4 regions of the Enterobacter sp. UPMP2052 genome follow, and region 2 is predicted to be linked to each of the others. Evidence: predicted binding sites of a transcription regulator. Region 2 holds the regulator's gene; each other region holds the start of a gene.
What was found. Region 2 encodes CRP, which controls carbon source genes, mostly activating them, when cyclic AMP is high. Its sites were predicted from a motif close to ATGTGANNNNNNTCACAT; they were not measured.
Positions count from the first base shown of each region.

Region 1: udp (uridine phosphorylase) is a predicted target of CRP. The motif match lies at 1,101-1,118, and genes of this name have one in related genera.
Region 3: ACWKX3_RS17765 (2-hydroxycarboxylate transporter family protein) is a predicted target of CRP. The motif match lies at 940-957, and genes of this name have one in related genera.
Region 4: msrB (peptide-methionine (R)-S-oxide reductase MsrB) is a predicted target of CRP. The motif match lies at 1,963-1,980, and genes of this name have one in related genera.

Region 1 covers NZ_JBSKJR010000015.1:17,965-21,556, forward strand. Annotated here, with positions in the region: gene rmuC (DNA recombination protein RmuC) at 1-76, opposite strand, end outside; gene udp (uridine phosphorylase) at 216-977, opposite strand; gene ACWKX3_RS22025 (dienelactone hydrolase family protein) at 1,233-2,039, shown strand; gene metE (5-methyltetrahydropteroyltriglutamate--homocysteine S-methyltransferase) at 2,101-3,592, opposite strand, start outside.
Region 2 covers NZ_JBSKJR010000005.1:166,802-170,393, reverse strand. Annotated here, with positions in the region: gene ACWKX3_RS15675 (phosphoribulokinase) at 1-69, shown strand, start outside; gene ACWKX3_RS15670 (OsmC family protein) at 156-560, opposite strand; gene crp (cAMP-activated global transcriptional regulator CRP) at 872-1,504, shown strand; gene ACWKX3_RS15660 (YccS/YhfK family putative transporter) at 1,562-3,592, shown strand, end outside.
Region 3 covers NZ_JBSKJR010000007.1:150,848-154,439, reverse strand. Annotated here, with positions in the region: gene ACWKX3_RS17765 (2-hydroxycarboxylate transporter family protein) at 1-815, opposite strand, end outside; gene ACWKX3_RS17760 (ATP-binding protein) at 1,161-2,798, shown strand; gene ACWKX3_RS17755 (response regulator) at 2,788-3,480, shown strand; gene ACWKX3_RS17750 (ornithine decarboxylase) at 3,567-3,592, opposite strand, start outside.
Region 4 covers NZ_JBSKJR010000001.1:1,508,520-1,512,111, reverse strand. Annotated here, with positions in the region: gene ACWKX3_RS07055 (D-hexose-6-phosphate mutarotase) at 1-685, opposite strand, end outside; gene gapA (glyceraldehyde-3-phosphate dehydrogenase) at 761-1,756, opposite strand; gene msrB (peptide-methionine (R)-S-oxide reductase MsrB) at 2,098-2,511, shown strand; gene ACWKX3_RS07040 (YeaC family protein) at 2,553-2,825, shown strand; gene ACWKX3_RS07035 (glycoside hydrolase family 18 protein) at 2,874-3,592, opposite strand, start outside.

The DNA.
Region 1 (3,592 bases), on a different contig from region 2:
GGTAGCTGGCGATCAGCCAGCCTACGCCCACGCTCACCAGCGCAACCACTGCATAAATCAGGATAGAGATATCCACACTGCCCCCTGCATCAACGAATTTCCCGCATAAAATAGAATTGTGCTGTATAAACGTCCAGTTTGAAAGGGTTTTCCTGCGAGGCGCTACGCAAAAAGAAAAGGCCGAACGTGTCGGCCTTTTATCTCAGAAGAGAGGATTAGATCAGGCGGCGAGCCGCTTCAACCACGATTTTCACCGCATGACTTTCGGTCTGCTTCATGGTCTCAGCGTTCGGGATCTCCTGCTGGGTGCGGTTAACGATAACGCCCGCCACCATACCGGCGCGCAGGCCCTGGCTGGCACACATGGTCAGCAGGGTTGCAGATTCCATTTCGTAGTTCATCACGCCCATTGACTGCCACTCTTCCATGGAGCCTTTAAAGCGGCTGACCACGCGGCCAGAGAAGGTGTCGTAACGCTCCTGGCCCGGATAGAAGGTATCTGAAGAGGCGGTGACGCCCACGTGCGTGGTGGCACCAATGGATTTCGCCGCGTCCACCAGCGCAGTGGTACATTCAAAATCAGCGACGGCCGGGAATTCCATCGGCGCAAAGTGCAGGCTTGCACCATCCAGACGCACGGATGCGGTCGTGACCAGCACGTCACCCACGTTGATGTGTGGCTGAATGGCGCCCGTGGTACCGATACGCAGGAAAGTACGAATGCCCAGCTGAGCGAGTTCTTCAACAGCGATAGAGGTCGACGGGCCACCGATACCGGTAGAGCAGACGATGACCGCTTTGCCATCCAGCTCCGCGCGCCAGGTGGTAAATTCACGATGGGCTGCCAGCTTAACCGGCTTATCCATCAGAGCGGCGATCTTTTCCACACGCTCAGGATCGCCAGGGACGATAGCCAGCGTAGCCCCTTGTAAATCGTTTTTAGTGAGGCCGAGATGAAAAACATCAGACTTAGACATAGGTGACTCCTCTGTGGGTCGGTTAGTCAGAAGAAGTAAAAAGGTACTTTACAGAAGCAAAGCGCTGAATTTCGTGACACATCTCACCATGAATGAAAATGATTGCAGTTAATTTCCGTCAAATAGTGATTTACATCACATTAACAAGTTATATCGTAGGACACTGCACAAAAGATAGACCGTATCAGGCACTGTGGATTGTTAACCTGGTGTCTATATTTACCTTTGCGCTAACTCATTGGTACGGAGAATGCCATGACTGAAAAAACCGGCTTTGCACCTGCTGCGGCCCCTCATGCTTCCACCCTCGTCTCAACGCCTGAAGAGGCGATTACCGGGGGCGAAACCTCGATTCCCACGCAGGGAGAGAATATGCCTGCTTATCACGCGCGGCCAGAATCGGCGGAGGGTCCGCTGCCGATCGTGATTGTGGTTCAGGAGATTTTTGGCGTTCACGAGCACATTCGCGACCTCTGCCGCCGCCTGGCGCTGGAGGGTTATCTGGCCGTTGCGCCAGAACTCTATTTTCGCCAGGGCGACCCCAATGACTACAGCGATATTCCGACGCTGTTCAGTAATTTAGTCAGCAAAGTGCCGGATGCACAGGTGCTGGCCGACCTCGACCACGTCGCCAGCTGGGCGGCGCGCAACGGCGGCGATCCGCACCGTCTGATGGTCACCGGCTTCTGCTGGGGTGGGCGCATTAGCTGGCTGTATGCCGCACACAATCCGCAGCTCAAAGCCGCTGTGGCCTGGTACGGCAAACTGGTTGGAGAAAAAACGCTGAATTCGCCGAAGCACCCTGTTGATATCGCGACCGATCTCAACGCGCCTGTGTTGGGGCTGTACGGCGGTCAGGACACCGGTATTCCGCTGGATACGGTCGACACGATGCGCCATGCGCTTCGCGCGGCTAACGCAAAGGCGGAGATCGTGGTTTACCCGGATGCCGGACATGCCTTCAATGCCGATTATCGTCCGAGCTATCACGCGGAGTCTGCCAAAGATGGCTGGCAGAGAATGCTGGCATGGTTTAGCCAGTACGGCGGGAAGAAAGCGTAAAAGTAAAAAGCCCGGTGGCGGCGATGCCTTACCGGGCCTACATTTTGGGTGGGCGATTATATTACCCCTGACGCAAGTTCTGCGCCGCCTTCACCATGTTTGCCAGGGCGCTTCGGGTTTCCGGCCAGCCGCGGGTTTTCAGGCCGCAGTCCGGGTTCACCCACAGGCGCTCTGCCGGAATGCGCTGGGCGGCCTTCTTCAGCAGAGCCTCAATCCACTCCACGCTGGGCACGTTTGGCGAGTGAATGTCGTACACGCCCGGCCCGATTTCATTCGGGTAATCAAACTCCTCGAACGATTCCAGCAGCTCCATGTCCGAGCGCGAGGTCTCAATGGTGATCACGTCGGCGTCCAGCGCGGCGATAGCGTCCATGATGTCGTTAAACTCGCAGTAACACATGTGAGTGTGGATCTGCGTGTCGTCCTTCGCCACGGCAGCGTTGATGCGAAATGCCTCCACGCCCCACTTCAGATAAGCGTCCCAGTCACTGCGACGCAGCGGCAGGCCTTCACGCAGCGCCGGTTCATCAATCTGGATGATGCCGATGCCCGCCGCCTCGAGGTCCGCCACTTCGTCACGCAGCGCCAGCGCGATTTGCTTCGCGATGGTTTCGCGGCTAACGTCTTCACGCGGGAAAGACCAGCATAGAATGGTCACCGGGCCGGTCAGCATGCCTTTCACCGGCTTGTCGGTCAACGACTGGGCGAACTTCGCCCACTCCACGGTGATCGCTTCCGGGCGGCTGATATCGCCGATCACCACCGGCGGTTTCACGCAGCGGGAGCCATAGCTCTGGACCCAGCCGTTCTGGGTAAAGACGAAGCCGTCGAGATGCTCGCCGAAATACTCCACCATGTCGTTACGCTCGGCCTCGCCGTGAACCAGCACGTCCAGGCCGAGACGCTCCTGCTCGGTAATCGCCTGCCTGATGTGCTCAGCGATACCGGTACGGTAGTGGCTGGCGTCCAGTTTGCCCTTTTTGAAGTCGAGACGCAGACCGCGGATTTCAGTCGTCTGCGGGAACGAGCCGATAGTGGTGGTTGGCCAGGCAGGCAGGTTAAAGCGGGCACGCTGGGCTTCAGCACGCACCTCATAGGCGCTCTGACGCTGGCTGTCCTGGGCGGTAATGGCCGCCAGGCGTTTCTCTACCGCCGGGTTGTGAACGCGGGACGAGTGACGACGCGCCTGAATCGGGGCACTCCATTCGGCAATCGCCGCCGTGTCGCCGCTGTTAAGGGCGTCGCGCAGCAGGGCCAGCTCCTGGCATTTCTGCAGGGCAAAGGCAAACCAGCTTTTCACTTCCGCATCCAGACGGGTTTCAACGCTTAGGTCGATGGGGCTGTGCAACAGCGAGCAGGACGATGCGACCCACAGCTCACGTTTCCCGACAATGTCTTTGATTTGTGCATATTTCTCGGTCAGGTCGGCGCGCCATACGTTACGACCGTTGATCAGGCCTGCGGATAATAGCCACTCTTCCGGCAGGCGTTTGTGCAGCGCTACCACATCGTCTTTGCCGTGGACCAGGTCAACGTGCAGGCCCTGCACCGGC
Region 2 (3,592 bases):
GGGCTGGCGATGGAGTTAATCATGACACCGCTGGTGCAGCGGTTGATGGAAGGCAAGCAGATCGCGTGAGTTGTTTTGCCCGGTGGCGCTGCGCTTACCGGGCCTACGATCGTGCTTTTGTAGGGCGGGTCAGCGAAGCGCCACCCGCCAAAAGATTAGGCCTCAATCACTTCATACGAATGGGTAATATTAACCGCTTTCTCAAGCATTAACGCCACAGAGCAGTACTTCTCCGCAGACAGGTCAACCGCGCGCGACACCGCCGCGTCTTTCAGGTCTTTACCCGTGACAATAAAGTGCAGATTGATATGCGTGAACAGGCGTGGCGCCTCTTCGCGGCGTTCAGACGTGAGCTTCACTTCGCAATCGGTCACGTCGTGACGGCCTTTTTGCAGGATCGACACCACGTCGATAGCGCTGCATCCCCCCGCCGCCATCAGCACCATCTCCATAGGGCTTGGGGCTTTATCGCCGGAGTTACCGTCCATCAAAATTTGGTGGCCTGACGCAGACTCGCCCAGGAACGTCAGCCCTTCTACCCACTTTACACGCGCTTGCATATTCATTAACTCCAACGTTGCATTTTTGGTGACAGAGTACGCGCGCGTTACATTTCACGCAACGGAAGGCGACCTGCATCATGCTGAAGCGAGACACCAGGAGACACGCGTCAAAAGCTATGCTAAAACACTCAGGATGCTACAGTAATACATTGACGTTACACATGTATGCAGAGGACATCAAACTTTACTGGCTGCGAAACGTTACGACAGCCGACTTCCCAGGGTATGGGTAAGAATTCGATTGCAACCCCAGAGTCAGGATGCGATTTATGGCTCTGGTGACAGCTTATAACAGAGGATAACAGCGCATGGTGCTTGGCAAACCGCAAACAGACCCGACTCTCGAATGGTTCTTGTCTCATTGCCACATTCATAAGTACCCATCGAAGAGCACGCTGATTCACCAGGGTGAAAAAGCGGAAACGTTGTATTACATCGTCAAAGGCTCGGTGGCAGTGCTGATCAAAGATGAAGAAGGGAAAGAGATGATCCTTTCTTATCTGAACCAGGGCGATTTCATCGGTGAACTGGGCCTGTTTGAAGAGGGCCAGGAACGTAGCGCCTGGGTTCGTGCGAAAACCGCATGTGAAGTGGCTGAAATTTCTTACAAGAAGTTCCGTCAGCTGATTCAGGTAAACCCTGACATCCTGATGCGTCTCTCTTCCCAGATGGCTCGCCGTCTGCAGGTGACGTCTGAGAAAGTGGGCAACCTTGCCTTCCTCGACGTTACCGGCCGTATCGCGCAGACCCTGCTGAACCTGGCTAAACAGCCGGACGCGATGACCCACCCTGACGGCATGCAAATTAAAATTACCCGCCAGGAAATTGGTCAGATCGTTGGTTGCTCCCGTGAAACAGTGGGCCGTATCCTGAAAATGCTGGAAGACCAGAACTTGATCTCTGCCCACGGTAAAACCATCGTGGTCTACGGAACCCGTTAATTACGGTCAAACGGCGTGCCACCGCAAGGTGACACGCCGTTTTTGTCTCTACTCCCCATGTGGCGCAGGCTGATCTATCACCCGGAAGTTAACTACGCACTGCGGCAAACGCTGGTGTTGTGCCTTCCTGTGGCCGTGGGCCTGATCCTTGGTCATCTCCAGCAGGGTCTGCTGTTTTCCCTTGTGCCTGCCTGCTGCAACATTGCGGGCCTCGACACGCCGCATAAGCGCTTTTTCAAACGCCTGATCGTTGGCGGTTGCCTGTTTGCAGGCTGTAGCCTCGCGGTGCAGCTTCTGCTGGCCCGGGATATTCCGCTGCCGCTCATTCTGACCGTGCTGGCAATGACGCTCGGCGTGACTGCTGAAATCAGCTCGCTGCACGCCCGACTGCTGCCCGCCTCGCTGATTGCCGCCATCTTTACGCTGAGCCTGGCGGGCAATATGCCGGTGTGGGAGCCGCTGCTGATCTACGCCCTCGGCACGCTGTGGTACGGCGTATTCAACTGGTTTTGGTTCTGGCTGTGGCGGGAACAGCCGCTGCGCGAATCCCTGAGCCTGCTCTACGTGCAGCTAGCGGAGTACTGCGAGGCCAAATACACCCTGCTGACCCAGCACACCGATCCGGAAAAATCACTGCCGCCGCTGCTGACGCGACAGCAAAAGGTGGTGGATCTGATTGGCCAGTGTTACCAGCAGTTGCATATGCTTGCCGCCAATAAAAACCATGATTACAAGCGGCTGCTGCGCATCTTCCAGGTAGGGCTGGATCTGCAAGAGCACATCTCGGTCAGCCTGCATCACCCGCAAGAGGTGCAAAAGCTGGTCGAGCGTAGCCACGCCGAAGCGGTGATCCGCTGGAACGCACAGACGGTGTCCGCGCGCCTGCGGGTGCTGGCAGACGACATTCTTTATCACCGCTACCCCACGCGTTTTAACATGGATAAACCCCTCGGCGCGCTGGAGAAGATTGCCCGCCAGCACCCGGATAACCCGGTCGGGCAGTTCGCCGCCTGGCACTTCAGCCGCATCGCGCGCGTCCTGCGCACCCAGCGTCCGCTCTACCCACGCGACCTGATGGCCGATAAACAAAAACGGCTCCCGCTGCTGCCCGCCCTTAAAAGCTACCTGTCGCTGAAATCCCCGGCGCTGCGTAACGCCGCGCGCATTAGTGTGATGCTGAGCATCGCCAGCCTGATGGGGATGGCGCTGCACCTGCCGAAGCCATACTGGATCTTAATGACCGTGCTGTTTGTTACCCAAAACGGCTACGGCGCCACGCGGGTGCGCATCCTGCACCGGGCGGGCGGCACGATTGCCGGGCTGGTCATTGCCGGGGTCACCCTGCACTTCCACGTGCCGGAGGGATATACGCTGGCGGGAATGCTGGCAATTACGCTGGTGAGCTACCTGATTATCCGCAAAAGCTACGGCTGGGCGATGGTTGGCTTTACAGTCACGGCGGTATATACCCTGCAGTTGCTTACGCTCAACGGCGAGCAGTTCATCATCGCCCGGCTGGTTGATACGCTGATTGGCTGCCTGATTGCGTTTGGCGGCATGGTCTGGCTGTGGCCGCAGTGGCAGAGCGGGCTGCTCAGGCAAAACGCCCACGACGCGCTGGAGGCAGACCAGGAGGCTATCAGGCTGATCCTCAGCGACGACCCGCAGCCCTCGCCGCTGGCCTATCAGCGCATGAAGGTCAACCAGGCGCACAACGCCCTGTTTAACTCGCTCAACCAGGCGATGCAGGAGCCAGGCTTTAACTCGCACTATCTGGCAGACATGAAACTGTGGGTGACGCACAGCCAGTTTATCGTCGAGCACATCAATGCGATGACGACACTCGCGCGCGAGCACACGATGCTGACCCCGGATCTGGCGCAGCGCTATTTGCAGTCGTGCGAGATTGCGCTGCAGCGGTGCCAGCAGCGTCTGGAGTATGACTCGCCGGGTGAGTCGGGGGATTCAAACATTCTTGAAGCGCCGGAAACGCTAACCCACGGGCCGATGAGCACCCTGGAGCAGCATTTGCAGCGCGTGTTAGGGCATCTGAACACCATGCACACTATTTCGTCGGTGGCATGGCGT
Region 3 (3,592 bases), on a different contig from region 2:
GCAGGCTGCGAAACGGTGGTATCGGCGTTGGCGCGGTTTGGCATCAGCTGGCCTTCACCGGTCAGGTGCGGATAGCGTTTCCCGAGCTGGTTCAGGCAGCCGGAGATGATGATGGCGGTCAGGCCGCCGAGCATCACCATCGGCAGCACGCGGCCAAGCGCCACGCCCTGATCCATATGCAGCAGGGTGGCATAGCCAATGGAGAGCGGGATCGCCCCTTCCCCCACGCCGCCCGCCATGATCGGCAGAATGATAAAGAAGAAGATCTGGAACGGCTCCAGGCCCAGCGCCAGACCGACGCCCATCCCGACAATCATGCCGACGATTTCCCCGCATAGCATCGGGAAGAAGATGCGCAGAAAGCCCTGAATCAGCACCGTGCGGTTCATGCTCATGATGCTGCCGACAATGATGCAGCAGATGTAGAGGTAGAGAATGTTGGTGGATTTGTAGAATTTGGTAGTGGATTCAACCACCACGTCCGGCAGCAGACCGTAGTAGACCAGCGCTGACGGGATAAAAGTGGCGCATATCGCCGCCGCGCCCAGTTTGCCGACAATCGGCAGACGTTTGCCAAACTCGCCGCAGGCAAAGCCGAAGAATGCCAGCGTGGCGACCATCACCACGATATCGCTCGGCAGCTTGCCGCCCAGGCAGTCAATGGCGATCAGCACGCCCGCCAGCACAAACAGCGGCAGCGGAATAATCCCGACTTTCCAGGTATCCATAATATGCCACCAGCGCTCTTTGAGCGAAGGCCGTTGAATATCAATCGGGTCGTGGGTAACAGAGAATGAATTGTCAGTTGTGCTCATAATAAGCCCCTTCGTTATTTTGTCCGTTGAGCTTAGAGTCACAAAGGCTTACTTTATGTGAGGAATGGCATATTAAAAGCGAAGTTTTTATGGCCGCTATGGTTTTTATGGTTTCTATTATTTAATGTGATTCACACCTTATTTATTGGCGTGGTTTTTATGGTTTTTATTGCCGATTAAACCTGTAAGCGACACGCAATATCGCACCATTAAGATAAACCTTAATTATCGGATTTACCGGACCACCAGCGCTGTGCAAAGGATCACAAGTTTCAGGCAAACCCCGCGCCAGCAGGGGAAAAGATGTTATATTCCTTTTTTCCATTGATGCGCTGCGTGATAATGATGAAAGTCTCCTTCCAGATAAAGCTGTTTATTTCCCTGGTCGCCTTTTTCTCGGTGCTCTTTGCCCTGCTGGGGGGATATTATTATGTGGACGTGGGCAGGCAGCTTTATCAGGAAATGAGTATGCGCGCCAGAATACAGGCGGAAGAGATCGCACTTATTCCGAGCTTGCGTCAGGAGGTCGCAGAGAAAGATATCCGCGGCATTCAAGAGTTCATGAAAAAAATAGCCGCACACAGCGACGCCAGTTTTATTGTCATCGGTGACGATAAAGGGCTGCATCTTTTCCACTCGGTATTTGCGGACCGGGTCGGCAAAACGCTGGTCGGCGGCGACAACGAAGAGGTGCTGCGCGGCAAAAGCACCACCACCATTCGCAAGGGCGGTCTCGGGATTTCGCTGCGCAGTAAAGCGCCCATTTTTAACGACGCGGGCCGCGTGGTGGGGATTGTGTCGGTGGGCTATCTCACCAGCTATCTCGATACCATCACCGTTAACAAAGTGATTAACATCCTGATCGCCGCCGTGCTGCTGCTGATTGCCCTGTTTATCTTCTCGTGGTTCTTTACCCGCAGCATTAAAAAGCAGATTTTCTCTCTGGAGCCGCGCGAAATCGGCCTGCTGGTGCGCCAGCAAAAAGCGATGATGGAGTCCATTTACGAAGGGGTGATTGCCATCGACAGCAACCTGCGCATTGAGGTGATCAACCAGGCCGCGCGAAAACTGCTGGGGCTGAGCCAGCCCGCCCGCGCGCTGCGGGGGAAACCGATCAATCAGGTGATCGCCCCCGTCCCGTTTTTCGCGGCGCAGACGATGCTGGCGAAAGATACCCATGATGAGATTTGCCGCTTTAACGACCTCACGGTGATCGCCAGCCGGGTGCGCATTATGCTGGAAGATTCACTCCAGGGATGGGTGATTACCTTTCGCGATCGCAATGAAATCGACTCGCTTAGCGCCCAGCTCAGCCAGGTGAAGCGCTATGTCGATAACCTGCGCATCATGCGTCACGAGCAGTTGAACCGCATGACGACGCTTTCCGGCCTGCTGCACATGGGCCGCTACGGCGAGGCCATTGACTACATCCAGGCGCAGTCGGAACACGCCCAGGAGTTGCTGGACTTTATCTCCTCACGCTTTAGCTCGCCGACGCTGTGCGGCCTGCTGTTAGGCAAAGCCGCACGGGCGCGCGAAAAGGGCGTTGCGCTGTCGTTCGACCCGGCCTGTCGGATCGATAAACCATTCCTGCCGCTGCTTGAGGAGGAGCTGATATCAATCATCGGCAATCTGCTGGATAACGCCATTGAGGCGACGCAGCGCGCCCCGCTGCCGCATGAGCCGGTTGAAGTGCTGATTACGCTGAACGAGCGCGAGCTGATTATTGAAGTGGCCGACCAGGGGGTTGGCATCAAACCGGAGATCCGCGACCAGATATTTGAGCGCGGCATTACCACCAAAACGCGTGGGGATCATGGTATTGGCCTGTACCTGATCGAAAGCTATGTCACTCAGGCTGGCGGCACCATTGAAGTTGCTGATAATTCGCCGCGCGGCGCAATATTTTCGCTGTTTATTCCCGCCACAGGAACCGCCCGGCGACCCGCGCAGGAACTGGAAGATACTGACTATGCAACATGAACTTATCGACGTACTGATCGTTGAAGACGAGAACGAACTGGCGCAACTGCACGCGGAGCTTATCGCTAAGCATCCTCGCCTGAGGCTGGTGGGCATTGCCTCGTCGCTGGCGGACGCGCAGGTACAGCTGGAGAGCAAGCGTCCGCAGCTGATGCTGCTGGATAACTACCTGCCGGACGGCAAGGGCATCACGCTTATCGGCAACCCCATGCTGACCCGCGCCAACTGCTCGGTGATTTTTATCACGGCCGCCAGCGATATGGACACCTGCAGCCAGGCGATCCGCAACGGCGCGTTTGATTACATTCTCAAGCCGGTCTCCTGGAAGCGGCTTAGCCAGTCGCTTGAGCGCTTCGTGCAGTTTGCCGAGCAGCAGCGCGTCTGGAAGATTGTCGACCAGCAGAACGTGGATTCGCTTTATCAGCTTCAGGCCAAGAACTACCGCCTGGATAACGGCAGTAAGGGGATTGAGGAGAACACGCTGGCGCGGGTCCAGGCGCTGTTCAACGATAAAGCGGCACACTGTTTTTCAGTGGATGACGTGGTGAGTGAAACCGGCCTGAGTAAAACCACCACCCGACGCTATCTGGAGCACTGCGTGGAGGCAGGTTTTTTGAGCGTGGAGATGTTGTACGGGAAGATTGGGCATCCGCGGAGGATGTATAAACGGGCAGAAGCCTGACTGTTTTGTAGGCCGGGTAAGCGTTAGCGCCACCCGGCGATTTGCCCGGTGGCGCAAGCTTACCGGGCCTACGTTCGGGCAAGGGTTTACCTCAACACATACCCATACAGCC
Region 4 (3,592 bases), on a different contig from region 2:
TAGCGCGATTCAGGGCGCTGTCGTGGATCACGCTACAGGCTTCCGGATGCAGGTACACGCGGTCGGTGCGGTCCGGGAAGGTCTGTACGCCGTCGTCCAGTTTGCCCTCTTTGGCGTTATCCACTTTGTCGATAAAGGTATCGCCGAGTCCACTCACCTTGACCGCGCTGATGTCACCCACGTTGAAATAGGTGTGCAGGGCGCTGGTGGTCTCGAACACGCCGTGAGCTTCCAGCTCGATTTCGCAGGTTTTACCCAGCTTGAAACGCGCGTACAGCGTGAAGTCGTGCGGCCACAGAACGCGGGTTTCATCATTCGCCTGAAGCTCAAAGGTGAGCACCGCGCCGTTGTCATCGTCATTGTGGGCTTTCAGCGTCCACTGCTGGTTGCGGGCAAACCCGTGCGCCGGCAGACCCTGCTGCGCGGCCGGGCCAAACCACGGCCAGCAAACAGGTACGCCGCCGCGAATGGCTGCGCCTTTTTTAAAAGAGGTCGCTTCACTCAGCCACAGCGCTTCATCTTCACCCTCGGGTTTCCACGAAAGAAGGTGCGCACCGTTCAGGGCGATTGAAGCCTTGACGCGCGGGTGGTCTACGACGATCACGTCAGCACCGTCAATCTGACGGCGGGAAAGCACAGGGGTAAGTTGTTCGACTACCGGAAGTGCAAATATTTTATTAATCATTCAGCAATCCTCTGTCTTTAAACAATAAAAAAAGGCGACCGAAGTCGCCTTTTTGGATCAGGTTCTCATCTCAACTTATTTGGAGATGTGAGCGATCAGGTCCAGTACTTTGTTAGAGTAGCCGGTTTCGTTGTCGTACCAGGAAACCAGTTTAACGAAGTTGTCGTTCAGCGCGATACCTGCTTTAGCATCGAATACTGAAGTGCAGACTTCGCCGTTGAAATCGGTAGAAACAACGTCGTCTTCGGTGTAGCCCAGAACGCCTTTCATTGCGCCTTCGGAAGCAGCTTTGATTGCTTTCTTAATTTCTTCATAAGAAGCAGCTTTTTCCAGACGAACGGTCAGGTCAACAACGGATACGTTAGGAGTTGGAACGCGGAACGCCATACCCGTCAGTTTGCCATTCAGTTCTGGCAGCACTTTACCTACAGCTTTAGCAGCACCGGTAGAAGATGGGATGATGTTCTGAGCCGCGCCACGGCCGCCGCGCCAGTCTTTGTGAGACGGGCCATCAACGGTTTTCTGGGTTGCGGTCGTTGCGTGAACGGTGGTCATCAGGCCTTCAACGATACCGAAGTTGTCGTTGATAACTTTAGCCAGTGGTGCCAGGCAGTTGGTGGTGCAGGATGCGTTGGAAACGATGTCCTGGCCAGCGTAAGTTTCGAAGTTTGCACCGCGAACGAACATTGGGGTGTTGTCTTTGGAAGGACCAGTCAGAACAACTTTCTTCGCACCCGCAGTGATGTGTTTACGCGCAGTTTCGTCGGTCAGGAAGATACCGGTCGCTTCTGCAACAACGTCAACACCGATTTCGTTCCATTTCAGGTTAGCTGGGTCTTTCTCAGCAGTCACGCGGATGGTTTTGCCGTTAACAACCAGGTGGCCGTCTTTCACTTCAACGGTGCCGTTGAAACGACCGTGAGTTGAGTCGTACTTCAGCATGTACGCCATGTATTCAGCGTCCAGGAGATCGTTGATACCAACGATTTCGATGTCAGAACGTTCCTGAGCAGCACGGAAAACAATACGGCCGATACGGCCAAAACCGTTGATACCTACTTTGATAGTCATATATTCCACCAGCTATTTGTTAGTGAATAAAAGGTTGCCTGTAAAATTACAAAAACCTTACGCAGCGTCAAGCGGAATCGTGTCAATCATTGCGACAAATCAATCCTATGACCAACGTTTGTGCGACTGACTCGCCTCACTTTCCCTTTGAGCTAGCAACCACATGGGGGCTGCGCCCGGAATTTTAAAGGCCTCTCAGGAATAAAGTGTGAAATAGATCACAATTGCCTGTCCGCCTTTTCGCGACTAATAAGTTTAGAACAAAAGTCTACGCGCGGGTGTTAATGTTTTGTTAGAATCGGGGTTAAAAGATGTCTGTTTCTACAGCGAGATGTGAGCATATGTCGAACCAACGTAACCCCGAAGATCTGAAAAAAGACCTGACCGAGATGCAGTTTTACGTGACGCAGAATCACGGGACTGAACCCCCATTCACCGGGCGTTTGCTGCACAACAAGCGCGACGGCGTCTACCACTGTCTGGTGTGCGATGCCCCCCTGTTCAATTCACAAACAAAATATGATTCCGGCTGCGGCTGGCCGAGTTTTTATGAGCCAGTAGGCGATGACGCCATTCGTTATCTGACCGACTCGTCGCACGGCATGGTACGCACCGAGATCCGCTGCGGTAACTGTGATGCGCACCTCGGACATGTCTTCCCGGATGGCCCACAACCTACGGGCGAGCGTTTTTGCGTTAACTCTGCGTCCATGAGCTTCACGGATGACGAAAATGGCGACCAGACCAAAGGTTGAAGAAACGATTCAGCAAATTATTCCTTTGAACGGGAGACATCATGAATATTGATGACATGATCGGCGGAATGACGCAGGAAATTTATCAGCGCCTGGTCACGGCGGTCGAGCTGGGAAAATGGCCGGATGGCGTGGCCCTGACGCCAGAGCAAAAAGAGAACAGCCTGCAACTGGTGATGTTGTGGCAGGCGCGCCATAACACCGACGCGCAGCACATGACGATCGACACCCAGGGGCAGATGGTGATGAAGAGCAAGCGGGAACTGAAGGAAGATTTCGGCATTGCGCCGAAGCCGATTGCCACCTTCAAATAGTGCTCTCTGAGCATGCCGGGTAACGTTGACGCCACCCGGCTGCTTCACTTAGTGCTTAATCCCCAGCGATGTCGCCAGCTGCTTCGCAAGCTGGTTGTTATCGTCCGCGCCATACTCCCAGAACATCGCCCCGGCCAGACCTTTCTCCTTGATGTAGTCCGCTTTGAGCGCCACTGAGCGTGGGTTCTCATAAGAGAGGGCAAACAGCGCCTTACCGTCGCCAGACGTCACGGAGAGCCACGGCACTTTCGCCTGATCGTCCCAGTGCTCCGTAAAGCGTTTCTGCGGATCGTTCAGCAGCTTTTTCACGATGTCGTTGTACTTCACATAGGTGTCTTTGGTCAGGTCATAACCGAGAGATTTGAACAAACCGATCTCCTGTGGCCCGAAATAGGGCTGTGTCACCGGATTTTTCTGCGCATCCGGTTTGCTCCAGTCGATGCCCGGCTCCACGGAGCGTTTTGGAACGCGGCCATAAAAACCGATCCCGAGATTCATCTGCTGGGGTTTCACGCCGGCAGCCAGGTAGTTGTTGACCACAAAATCGACGCTGTATTTATCGGCCGCGGCGACCGTTGGCCAGGCGCTGGAGTCATACAGATTGGCATTGAAGTACTGAGTGCCGTACGCCATGTCGTAGGTCATCAGGTTGATGTAGTCGAGCAGGGGGGCAACCGCTTTCATGTCAACCCAGCTTTTCGGACTTTCCGCATTCGCCCCAACGGCAATCGTAACCAGCTTCTTGTCCCCGAAAGCATCGCGCAACC